DNA from 2 places in the Thioalkalivibrio sp. AKL12 genome. Region 2 is predicted to be linked to the other one. Evidence: predicted binding sites of a transcription regulator. Region 2 holds the regulator's gene; the other holds the start of a gene.
The links. The regulator FNR, encoded in region 2, switches genes on or off when oxygen is low (the NO sensors DNR and NnrR bind a similar motif). The targets are predictions, from matches to a motif close to TTGATNTANATCAA.

Region 1: a site for FNR is predicted at 1,597-1,610, ahead of hemN (oxygen-independent coproporphyrinogen III oxidase). Genes of this name have one in related genera too.

Annotation. Positions count from the first base shown of each region.
Region 1 covers NZ_KB898899.1:59,393-63,986, forward strand. Annotated here, with positions in the region: gene hpnE (hydroxysqualene dehydroxylase HpnE) at 1-642, opposite strand, end outside; gene hpnD (presqualene diphosphate synthase HpnD) at 647-1,507, opposite strand; gene hemN (oxygen-independent coproporphyrinogen III oxidase) at 1,685-3,073, shown strand; gene D579_RS0110065 (DUF2283 domain-containing protein) at 3,375-3,572, shown strand; gene hpnC (squalene synthase HpnC) at 3,621-4,484, opposite strand; gene gph (phosphoglycolate phosphatase) at 4,534-4,594, opposite strand, start outside.
Region 2 covers NZ_KB898892.1:139,515-144,108, reverse strand. Annotated here, with positions in the region: gene D579_RS0104380 (hypothetical protein) at 1-771, opposite strand, end outside; gene D579_RS0104375 (cyclopropane-fatty-acyl-phospholipid synthase family protein) at 903-2,141, opposite strand; gene fnr (fumarate/nitrate reduction transcriptional regulator Fnr) at 2,432-3,163, shown strand; gene D579_RS0104365 (DUF2390 domain-containing protein) at 3,156-3,638, shown strand; gene D579_RS0104360 (DUF2058 domain-containing protein) at 3,710-4,279, shown strand; gene D579_RS0104355 (hypothetical protein) at 4,313-4,531, opposite strand.

The sequences.
Region 1 (4,594 bases), on a different contig from region 2:
CGCGGGGAGGAGAAGGCGCGCGGCCTCCGGGCCATGATTGAGTGCCAGGCGCAGGACGTTCTGGAAGATGCGGGCCGAGGCGGTTCGGGTCGGGGTGTTCATCACCGCCAGGCACAACGGGTCCCACAGGCTCCGAATGAGGGCGTCGGGCTGACGACGCTGGCGCAGCCAGTCGAGGACGGGGAGATCGTCGCGCAGGGGCCGGTGCAACATGGCGGCGGCGCCGGACAGTGCACGCAGGCGTGTACCAAGAGAGTGCTTCGCAAGCGCCCGGTAAAGCGCGGCGGCCAGGGCGGGCAACCGGGGCGAACGCGGTTCCAGCTGGAACGCCGGGTCCTGCGGCCGGCCGGTGGGCTCGAACATGCGCAGGCCGAAGGGCAGGGCCTGAAACGCCTGCTCGGGGTTGATGCCGACCGAACGGATCTGCTGCAGGGTCTGCTGGCAGGCCCCGACCAGGATGTGCTGGCCGTTGTCGAGCGGGGTGCCGTCCAGGTCGAGGCTGCGGGCACGGCCACCGGGGGCCTTGCCGGCCTCGATCAGGTGCACGGGGTGCCCGGCGCGTGCAAGCGCCAGCGTGGCGGTCAGGCCGGCCCAGCCCGCGCCGACCACGACGACGGGCGCGTGGGGTGAGCCGGAGATCATGGCATCAGGTCGCGCGGCGGCGTTGTTCGCGCTTCAGGCGGCGTGCGGTGCGCCACGCGATCCACAACTTGCGGATCGGGGTCAGGCGCACGCGGTGTTCCAGCACGCGGTAGCCATCGTCCGCGATCTCGTCGAGCAGGGTGCGGTAGATGGCCGCCATGATCAGGCCCGGGCGCTGGGCGTAGCGGTCGGCGTCCGGGAGGTGTTCCTCGGCGCGTTCGTAGTAGCGTTGTGCTCGTTCCGCCTGCTCCGCGAACAGGGCGCGGTGGCGGTCGTCGGTGATGTTGATCTGGAATTCCTCCGGCTTGACCCCGTGCTTGCTGAGCTCGTCCATGGGGATGTACACGCGGCCGCGCATGGCGTCCTCGTGCACGTCGCGCAGGATGTTGGTGAGCTGCAACGCCATGCCGAGGTCGTGGGCGTACTTGAGAGTGCGCCGATCGGTGTAGCCGAAGATGTGAGCGGACAGGATGCCCACGACGCTGGCCGCGCGGTAGCAGTACAGCGACAGCGTGGTGAAGTCCGGATAGCTGTCGTAGTCGAGATCCATTTGCATGCCGTCGATGATCTCGTCGAAGTACTCGCGCCCGAGGTCAAAGGCGGCGATGTGCGGCTGCAGGGCCTGGGTGATGGGGTGGCGGGGTTCGCCGGCGAACAGGCGTTCGATCTCCTGGCGCCACCAGTCGAGCTTGGTGCGCGCAATGCTCTCCTCGCTCACCTCGTCGACGATGTCGTCGACTTCCCGGCAGAAGGCGTACAGCGCCGTGATGGCGCGACGGCGATCCGGCTCCAGAAAGCGGAACGCGTAGTAGAAGCTGGAGCCGCTTTGCGCGGCCTTCTCCTCGCAATACTCGTCGGGGGACATGCGCTCTCGCGTGGCGGGTGTCGAACAGGGAGGAGAAGGCTAGCACAGGCAGCACAGGGGGCGGGAGAGGGCGCCCTGAAGGCGGATTGTTGACCTGTATCAAGCTCGGGTCCGGCCTGCGGCCGTAGTCTGCAGAACCAAGGTCGCGAGTGCGCGGCGACGGCTGTGGAGCTCCCAATGGAACAACGCCTGGTGTTTGATCCCGAAATCCTGCGCCGCTACGACGTGAGTGGGCCGCGGTACACGTCGTATCCCACCGCGCCACAGTTTCACGAGGGCTTCGACGACCGCGCCTATGCCGAGGCGGCGCAGGCGACCAACGGGGCCGATCCGGCGCGGCCGCTGTCCCTGTATGTGCATGTGCCGTTCTGCGACACGGTGTGCTTCTACTGCGCCTGCAACAAGGTCATCACCGGAAATTACCAGCGCGCTCAGCGCTACCTGCAGTATCTGGAGCGCGAGGCCGAACTGCAGGGCGAGCTGTTCGACCGGGAACGCACTGTCGGCCAGCTGCACTTTGGGGGGGGCACGCCGACTTATCTTGGCGATGACGATCTGCGCCGGGTGATGGCGACCCTGGCGAGGCACTTCCGCCTGGACGAAAGCGATGCCCGCGAGTTCTCCATCGAGATTGATCCGCGCGCGGTGCGGGCCGGGACCATCCCGCTGCTGGGCGAGCTGGGTTTTAACCGGATCAGCCTCGGGGTGCAGGATTTCGACCCGAACGTGCAGCGGGCGGTGAACCGCATCCAGCCGTTCGAGGTGACCGCGCGGGCGGTGGAGCAGGCGCGGGCCAACGGCTTCGAATCCACCAACCTGGACCTGATCTACGGCCTCCCCTTGCAGACGGTGGAGACCTATACCGCCACGCTGGAACGCGCGCTGGAGCTGCGCCCGGAGCGCCTGGCGATCTACAACTACGCGCACCTGCCGCAGATGTTCAAGACTCAGCGCCAGATCCGCGAGGCCGATCTGCCGGACGCCGCGGAGAAGCTGGCGATCCTCGAGACCACCATCGCTCGCCTGACCGATGCCGGCTATGTCTACATCGGCATGGACCACTTTGCCCTGCCGGACGACGAACTGGCCACGGCCCAGCGCGCCGGGACGTTGCAGCGCAATTTCCAGGGCTACTCCACACGGGCGGAGTACGACCTGGTGGCACTGGGTCCGACGGCCATCGGCAAGGTGGGCGCCACCTACAGCCAGAACCTGCGCGAGCTGGATGCCTATTACGCGCGGCTGGATGCCGGGCGCCTGCCGGTGTTTCGCGGACTCGAACTGAATGCCGACGATCGGTTGCGCCGGGACGTGATTACCGAGCTCATGTGCCATTCGCGCATCGATTTCGCCGCGATCGAGGCGCGCCACGGGATCGTGTTCGGAGAGGTCTTCGGGGATGCACTGGAGCGGCTTCAGGGCATGGAGGCCGATGGACTGGTACGCATCGGCGCGGAGCGCCTGGAGATCCTGCCGCGCGGGCGGTTGCTGCTGCGCAACGTCGCCATGGCCTTCGACGCCTACCTGAAGACGGAGAGCGCGCCGCGCTACAGCAAGGTAGTGTGAGCGGCTTGACGGCGATCGGTTCTCGGCGGAAGCTTTGAACAATAGCAACCGGTAACAGGGACGTTCCGGTGAAGACGACACGTTACTTCGAGACTGTACGCGAGAGGCCGGATCGGCGAATGATCCGGAATCACTGGATCAGTAGTGTAATCGACCAACCGTTGTGCGAAGAAGTCCAAGGCGATGGGCGTATCCGCAGATGGGCTCGTGTCGAGGAGGCTGAAGGACGCTACCTTCGCGTTGTTCTGCTGCCGGATGGAGAAACCGTTCACAACGCCTTTTTCGATCGAGGGTTCCAGCCATGAAACTCCAGTACTTCGGGGATACGGATACGCTTTATATCGAATTCCGAGGCGATAGCGTGGCCGAAACCCGCTCGCTTGACGAGAACACTACCCTGGATGTCGATGCCAGTGGTGGTGTTTGCGCCATTACCTTTGAGCACGCAAGCGAACGAACTGACCTCCAGCACCTTACGGTCGAGGGCATTGCCGCTTGATGCCTTTTAAGCCCTCAGCTTAACCAGGGGTTCTCGGCGGCTCGATCCCTACGGTCTTCGGCGGCGCGGTCGGAGGCTGTGGCTCAGGATGATCCAGGCGTCGCGGGTGCGCAGGCGCGGGCGGGCGAAGACGTCATCCTGCTGCCGCAGCCGCCAGAGGATGCGCGCCCCGCCGTTGATGATCGCTCGGATCTCCAGCCCCATGCGTCCGCGCAGCAGCCCGCCCAGCGGCGCCCCGGCGCGCAGCAGCCGGTCGGCGCGGGCGTATTGAAACTGCATCAGGTTGCGTAGCTGGAAGGTGGTCTGCCCAGTGGCCAGCATCGCTTCGGTCACGCCGTACTGGTCCATCTCTTCCTGCGGCAGGTAGATGCGGTTGTTCTCCCGCAGGTCCTGCTGCAGGTCCTGATAGAAGTTGATCAGCTGCAGCGCCGAGCAGATGGCGTCCGAGTACCCCAGCATCTCGTCGGTCGGGTTGCCGTTCAGGTGCAGCATGAGCCGGCCAACCGGGTTGGCCGAGCGGCGGCAGTAGTCCATGATCTCGCCGAAGGTCGCATAGCGGGGTTGTTCCAGGTCCTGCAGGAAGGCGTCGATCAGGTCGGAAAACGGCGCGGCCGGCAGGTCGAAGCGGGCGCGGGCGTCCGCCAGGGCAATCCATTCGGGTTCGTGCTCGGCGGCGGGGTCTTCCAGGATCTGCACGCGTTCCTGCATCGCCAGCAGTGCCTGGCGCCGCTCGGCGACCGGGCGCGGGTCCTCGTCGGCCAGGTCGTCGGCGTCGCGGGCGAAGCAGTAGATCGCCGCCACGGGGCCGCGCAGGCGGCTGGGCAGCAGCCAGGAGGCCACGGGGAAGTTCTCGTAATGCGCCTTGGCACGCTGGCGACAGTGGCGGTAGGCCGAACGGATACGGGGCGACATGGGTGCTCAGACCCTGTTTCCGGCGTGCGGGGCGCCGAGGTGGGCGGATTCAGCTCGCAAGCCCGGGCTCCGTGGCGGCTCCGTCGGCGTACCAGGCCCAGAAGTCGTTC
Region 2 (4,594 bases):
CGCGGCGGAGAACAGTCGATCCAGGAACTGATCCACCCGGCGCACACCGTCCTCCTGGGTTGGCGCCACGCCCCGCAGGCGGTCGCGCAGGAGATCCGCAACCTCCGGCGCCTCGTGATGCAGCTTCTCCAGGGCCGCGAGCCGGGAGTCCTCGGTCGCATCCACCAGATCCGCGACGCGCGAGCGCAGCCCCAGGCGACGATAAATCTCGATCTGCTCCGCGGCGGCCGCCAGGCTGGCATCGCCGGTCATCTCGCGCACCGCGACCGCCACGGCCTCGGGGGCGATATCCACTTCGTGCAGCAGGACTTGGGCTGCCTTGCGCCGGCGCATGTCCGGGGTCATCTCGCCCATCGCCAGGTCGCGGGTAACGAACAGCAGATCGGGCAGCAAGTCGATGGTGTTGCGCAGCTGATCGCGCGAGCGCTCCTGGCGCTTGCCCCGTGTGGCATCCGCGACGAAGCGCGCGACCAGGCCGATGACCCCGAACAGCAGGGTGTAAACGGCAAAGAAGATGAAGTTCTGTGCCGGGGCGGCGTGGCCGAAACCGAGGAAGTAGCCGCCCTGCATCGCCAGGAACGTGACCGGCCCGGCGGCCCACAGCAACTGGAGAAAGTTCAGCGACCAGGGTACGCGCCGTGCGGTGGCAGCCACCTCTGTAATGCGGCTGCGCCCGGCCGCCTCGATCAGGACGTGCTCCTGTGACGGTCCGCCGGCCTGCGGGCTTTCCTGGCCCTGTGCCTCCCTGCGTTTACGAAAGCGACCGAACACGCGCACCTGCTCCGGAATGGGTGGTTACCGCCGGCATGGCCGCAACGCTCCCCTTAGTGTAGGGAAACCGTGTTCGGTTCGCGCGCGCCGGGCGATACTCGCGCGAGCGGCCCGGCGCGTCCGATGCGCCCTCAGGCGGCGTCGCTGCGCTGTGCCCGGGCCTTCCCGGGCGGTGTGGAGATCACTTCGGGGGCATCGTCCCGATAGAGGTAATCGCGGGTCAGCGGCACCGCATCCTGCTGCTTGGCCATCTGCACGTGGAACACCACCTGATCCCACCAGCGGAAGGTGCCCTCGCAACTCGCCAGGTAGAACTCCCACATGCGGCAGAAACGCTCATCGAAGCGTTCGACGGCCTCGGCCCGCACCTTCTGGAAGCGACGATACCACTCGGCCAGCGTCTCGGCGTAATGCAGGCGCCAGAACTCGATATCGGTGGTGCACAGCGGCGTGGGCTCCAGCGCGCCCATCACCTCGGACAGGGCCGGCGTATACCCGCCCGGGAAGATGTACTTGCTCAACCACGGGTTGGAAGTGCCGGGCGGCTCCTGACGCCCGATGGTGTGCAGCACCGCGATGCCTTCCGGCTTCAGCAGATCATGCACGCGCCGGAAGAACGTCTCGTAGTTGGGCGTGCCCACATGCTCGAACATGCCGACGCTGACAATGCGGTCGTACTGGTCGTCGTGTTCGCGGTAGTCCTGATAGAGAAACCGCACTCGATCCTCGAGCCCCCGACGCTTGGCCTCGTCACGGGCAACCCGCAGCTGCTCCTTCGACAGCGTCACGCCGTCTACCTGCACGTCGGCATGCTCGGCGAGATGGAAGGCCAGACCGCCCCAGCCGCAACCGATGTCGAGCACGCGCATCCCCGGCTCCAGCATCAGCTTCTTGCGCAGCATCGCGCACTTGGCCTGCTGCGCCTCTTCCAGCGTCATATCCGGGCGCTCGAAATAGGCGCAGCTGTAGAACATGCCCTCGTCCAGGAACTGACGATAAAGCCACTCATCGACGTCGTAGTGATGGGCGATGTTCTGGTAGCAGCGCGCCACCTTGTTGCCCTGCTCGATCAGGGCCCGCAGCATGCGCACTGCAGGGTTGACCCGCTGCTTGAACATCGGCGCGAAGTTGCGCATGGCCACGTCGAGGAACACCTGCAGGCCCTCGGGGCCGGGCGACCACAGGCCGTCCATGTAGGTCTCGCCCAGCTGGAAGCCCGGGTCGCGCCCAATCTTGCGCAACGCCGCCCTGTCATGCACCTGCATGGTTACTTCCGGCGCGCCGTTCCCGAAACGCTGCTCACGGCCATCCGGATGCCGCAGCACGAAGGTCCCGTAGCGTATGTATTGCTCCAGTAACCGCTCGATCATCGCTCCCCCTGTCCTTGTTCTGGCAGTCGGGTCTCTCAGCCCCCACGCGTAATGCCGACCCTCACCATGCCGCAAATTTTAGACTCAGTCTAATTACCGATGGTCCGCATTGTCCACGCAGCCGCCGGAGGGAGGGGACCCCGAGTCATCTCGGGGCGCGACCCCCTGACCGACGGCAAAACCTTCTGTAATCGCCTACAACCCTTGGGGACAGTACCGCATTCCCGCCCCCGATGGCATACCCCGAAAATCGCTTTCCCCAACGTCGAAAAAACGGCTACCCTGCACCCATGACGCTACGACCCACTCAAGCCTGCCAGCACTGCACCCTGCGCCAGCTCTGCCTGCCTATGGGCCTGCCCCAGGATGAACTCTGGCAACTCGACCAAATCGTCCAGCAACGCCGGCCGATCGCCAAGGGTGCGCCCCTGTTCACCATGGGGACCAAGTTCGAAGCGCTGTACGCGGTCCGCACCGGGGCACTGAAAACGGTGCTGATCTCCGATGACGGGACCGAACAGATCACCGGCTTCTCGCTGGCCGGCGACCTCCTGGGGCTGGACGCGATCCACTCCGGCAAGCATCCGGTCAGTGCCATTGCGCTGGAGTCCACCAGCGTCTGCGCCGTGCCCTACGGGCATGTCGACGACCTCGCCGGCCGCCTGCCGACCTTCCGCCAGCACATGATGAGCGTGATGAGTCAGGAACTGGCCCAGGACGAAAGCCTGCACGCCTTGCTCGGCCAACGTACCGCGGAGCAGCGTCTGGCGACCTTCCTGATCGCCCTGTCGGAGCGTCATCGCGCCCGCGGCCTGTCCCCCGAACGGTTCTACCTGCCCATGTCCCGGGCAGACATCGCCAACCACCTGGGCCTGACCCAGGAAACCATCAGCCGGTTGTTTACTCAGCTGCGCAACCAGGGCGTAATCAACCTGCACACCCGGGACCTGGAGATCCTCCAGCCCGACGGCCTGCGCAACACGGCCGGGGTCACCTTCACCTCCGCCGCGAGCAGTGCCTGAAGCCGGGGACACCCCGGAGCCGGCCACGGACTTCGACGCCTTCTGGGCATTCGCCGACGCACTGTGGGTCGATCGCACCGCTCGCGAACGTCTGATGCGCTGGCAGGACGAATTTGGCGTGGACGTGATGCTGGCGTTGTTTGCCCTGTGGTACCCGCAGCCCCTCGGACCCTCGCAATGGCGCGTACTGCGGCAAACGGCCCGGCGCTGGCAGTCATCCTCCACCGAACGCCTCCGCGCACTGCGCCGGCGGCTCCACACCCCCGAGCGCAACGCGCTCTACCGCGAGGTGCTGGCACTGGAGCTTCAAAGCGAGCGGCTCGCCGGCCTGCAACTGCTCGCGGAGGCCCGGCGCGTGGCGCCGCAGACCACCCCCGCATTCGCCATCGACCGCCAGCGCCGATTGCACACCCTGTTCCCCGACCTGCCGGACGCCGAGATCCGCGACGGATTGCGCGAGTTCACGGCCGCCTGAACAGCACGTGGTGCACGCAAGGCCGCATTCCGGCTATCCTCCCCGCACATTGACCGAACACGGCAGGATTCATGTCGGATGATCTGCGCAGCCAGCTCCTGAAAACGGGGCTGGTCGACGAAAAACAGGTTCGCCAGGCCAAGTCGCAAAAGCACAAGGCCCAGAAGGGGAACGCGAAGAAAAAGAAGGACCGCAACACGGGTCCAGACCCGGGCGTGGCCGAAGCGCGCAAGGCCGAGCAGGCCGAGCGTTCGCGACAGAAGAACCGCGAACAGCAGGAACGTGCCGAACGCCGGGCCCGCCACGCGCAAATCCGCGAACTGGTCAGCACCCACCTGGCGCCGATTCCCACCGGCGATGCCGCGCTGGATTATCACTTCCAGCAGGGCGGTCAGATCCGCCATCTCCCGGTGACCGTCGACCTGCAAAAGCGCCTGGCCGACGGCCGCGCCGCGCTTGCCGGCCTGGATGTGCGCCCGGAAAAGGGGTTCCGGGTCATCCCGCGCGAGACCGCCAACCGCATCCGCGAGCGCGATCCGGAATGGCCACTGGTCATCCCCGCCGAGGACGAAACCGGATCGGAACCTGCCCCGGACGACCCATACAAGGACTACGTGGTACCCGACGACCTCATGTGGTGACCGCAGGGGATTCCCCGCAGGCCAGCGATCCAATTAGTCGGTTGCGCGCTTCACGTCCGCGGCGGGCATGCCACTTTGCTGCGGGCGCCGCGCCTCGTCACTGGACATGTCCTGCGGCGTGATCCCGCCCTGCTCCAGGCCCTGGGCGGGGCCGGCCGACTCCTCCGGCTCGCCGCTGCCGCAGCCTAGCGCCAGCAGACCCACGGCGGTCAGACCGATCACCAGGGGGGCGGCTCGCTGAATCTCTCGCATCATCTTCACTCTTGATCCATGTGTACTCGAAGCCTGCAAACTCTGCGGCGGGCGTGCAACATC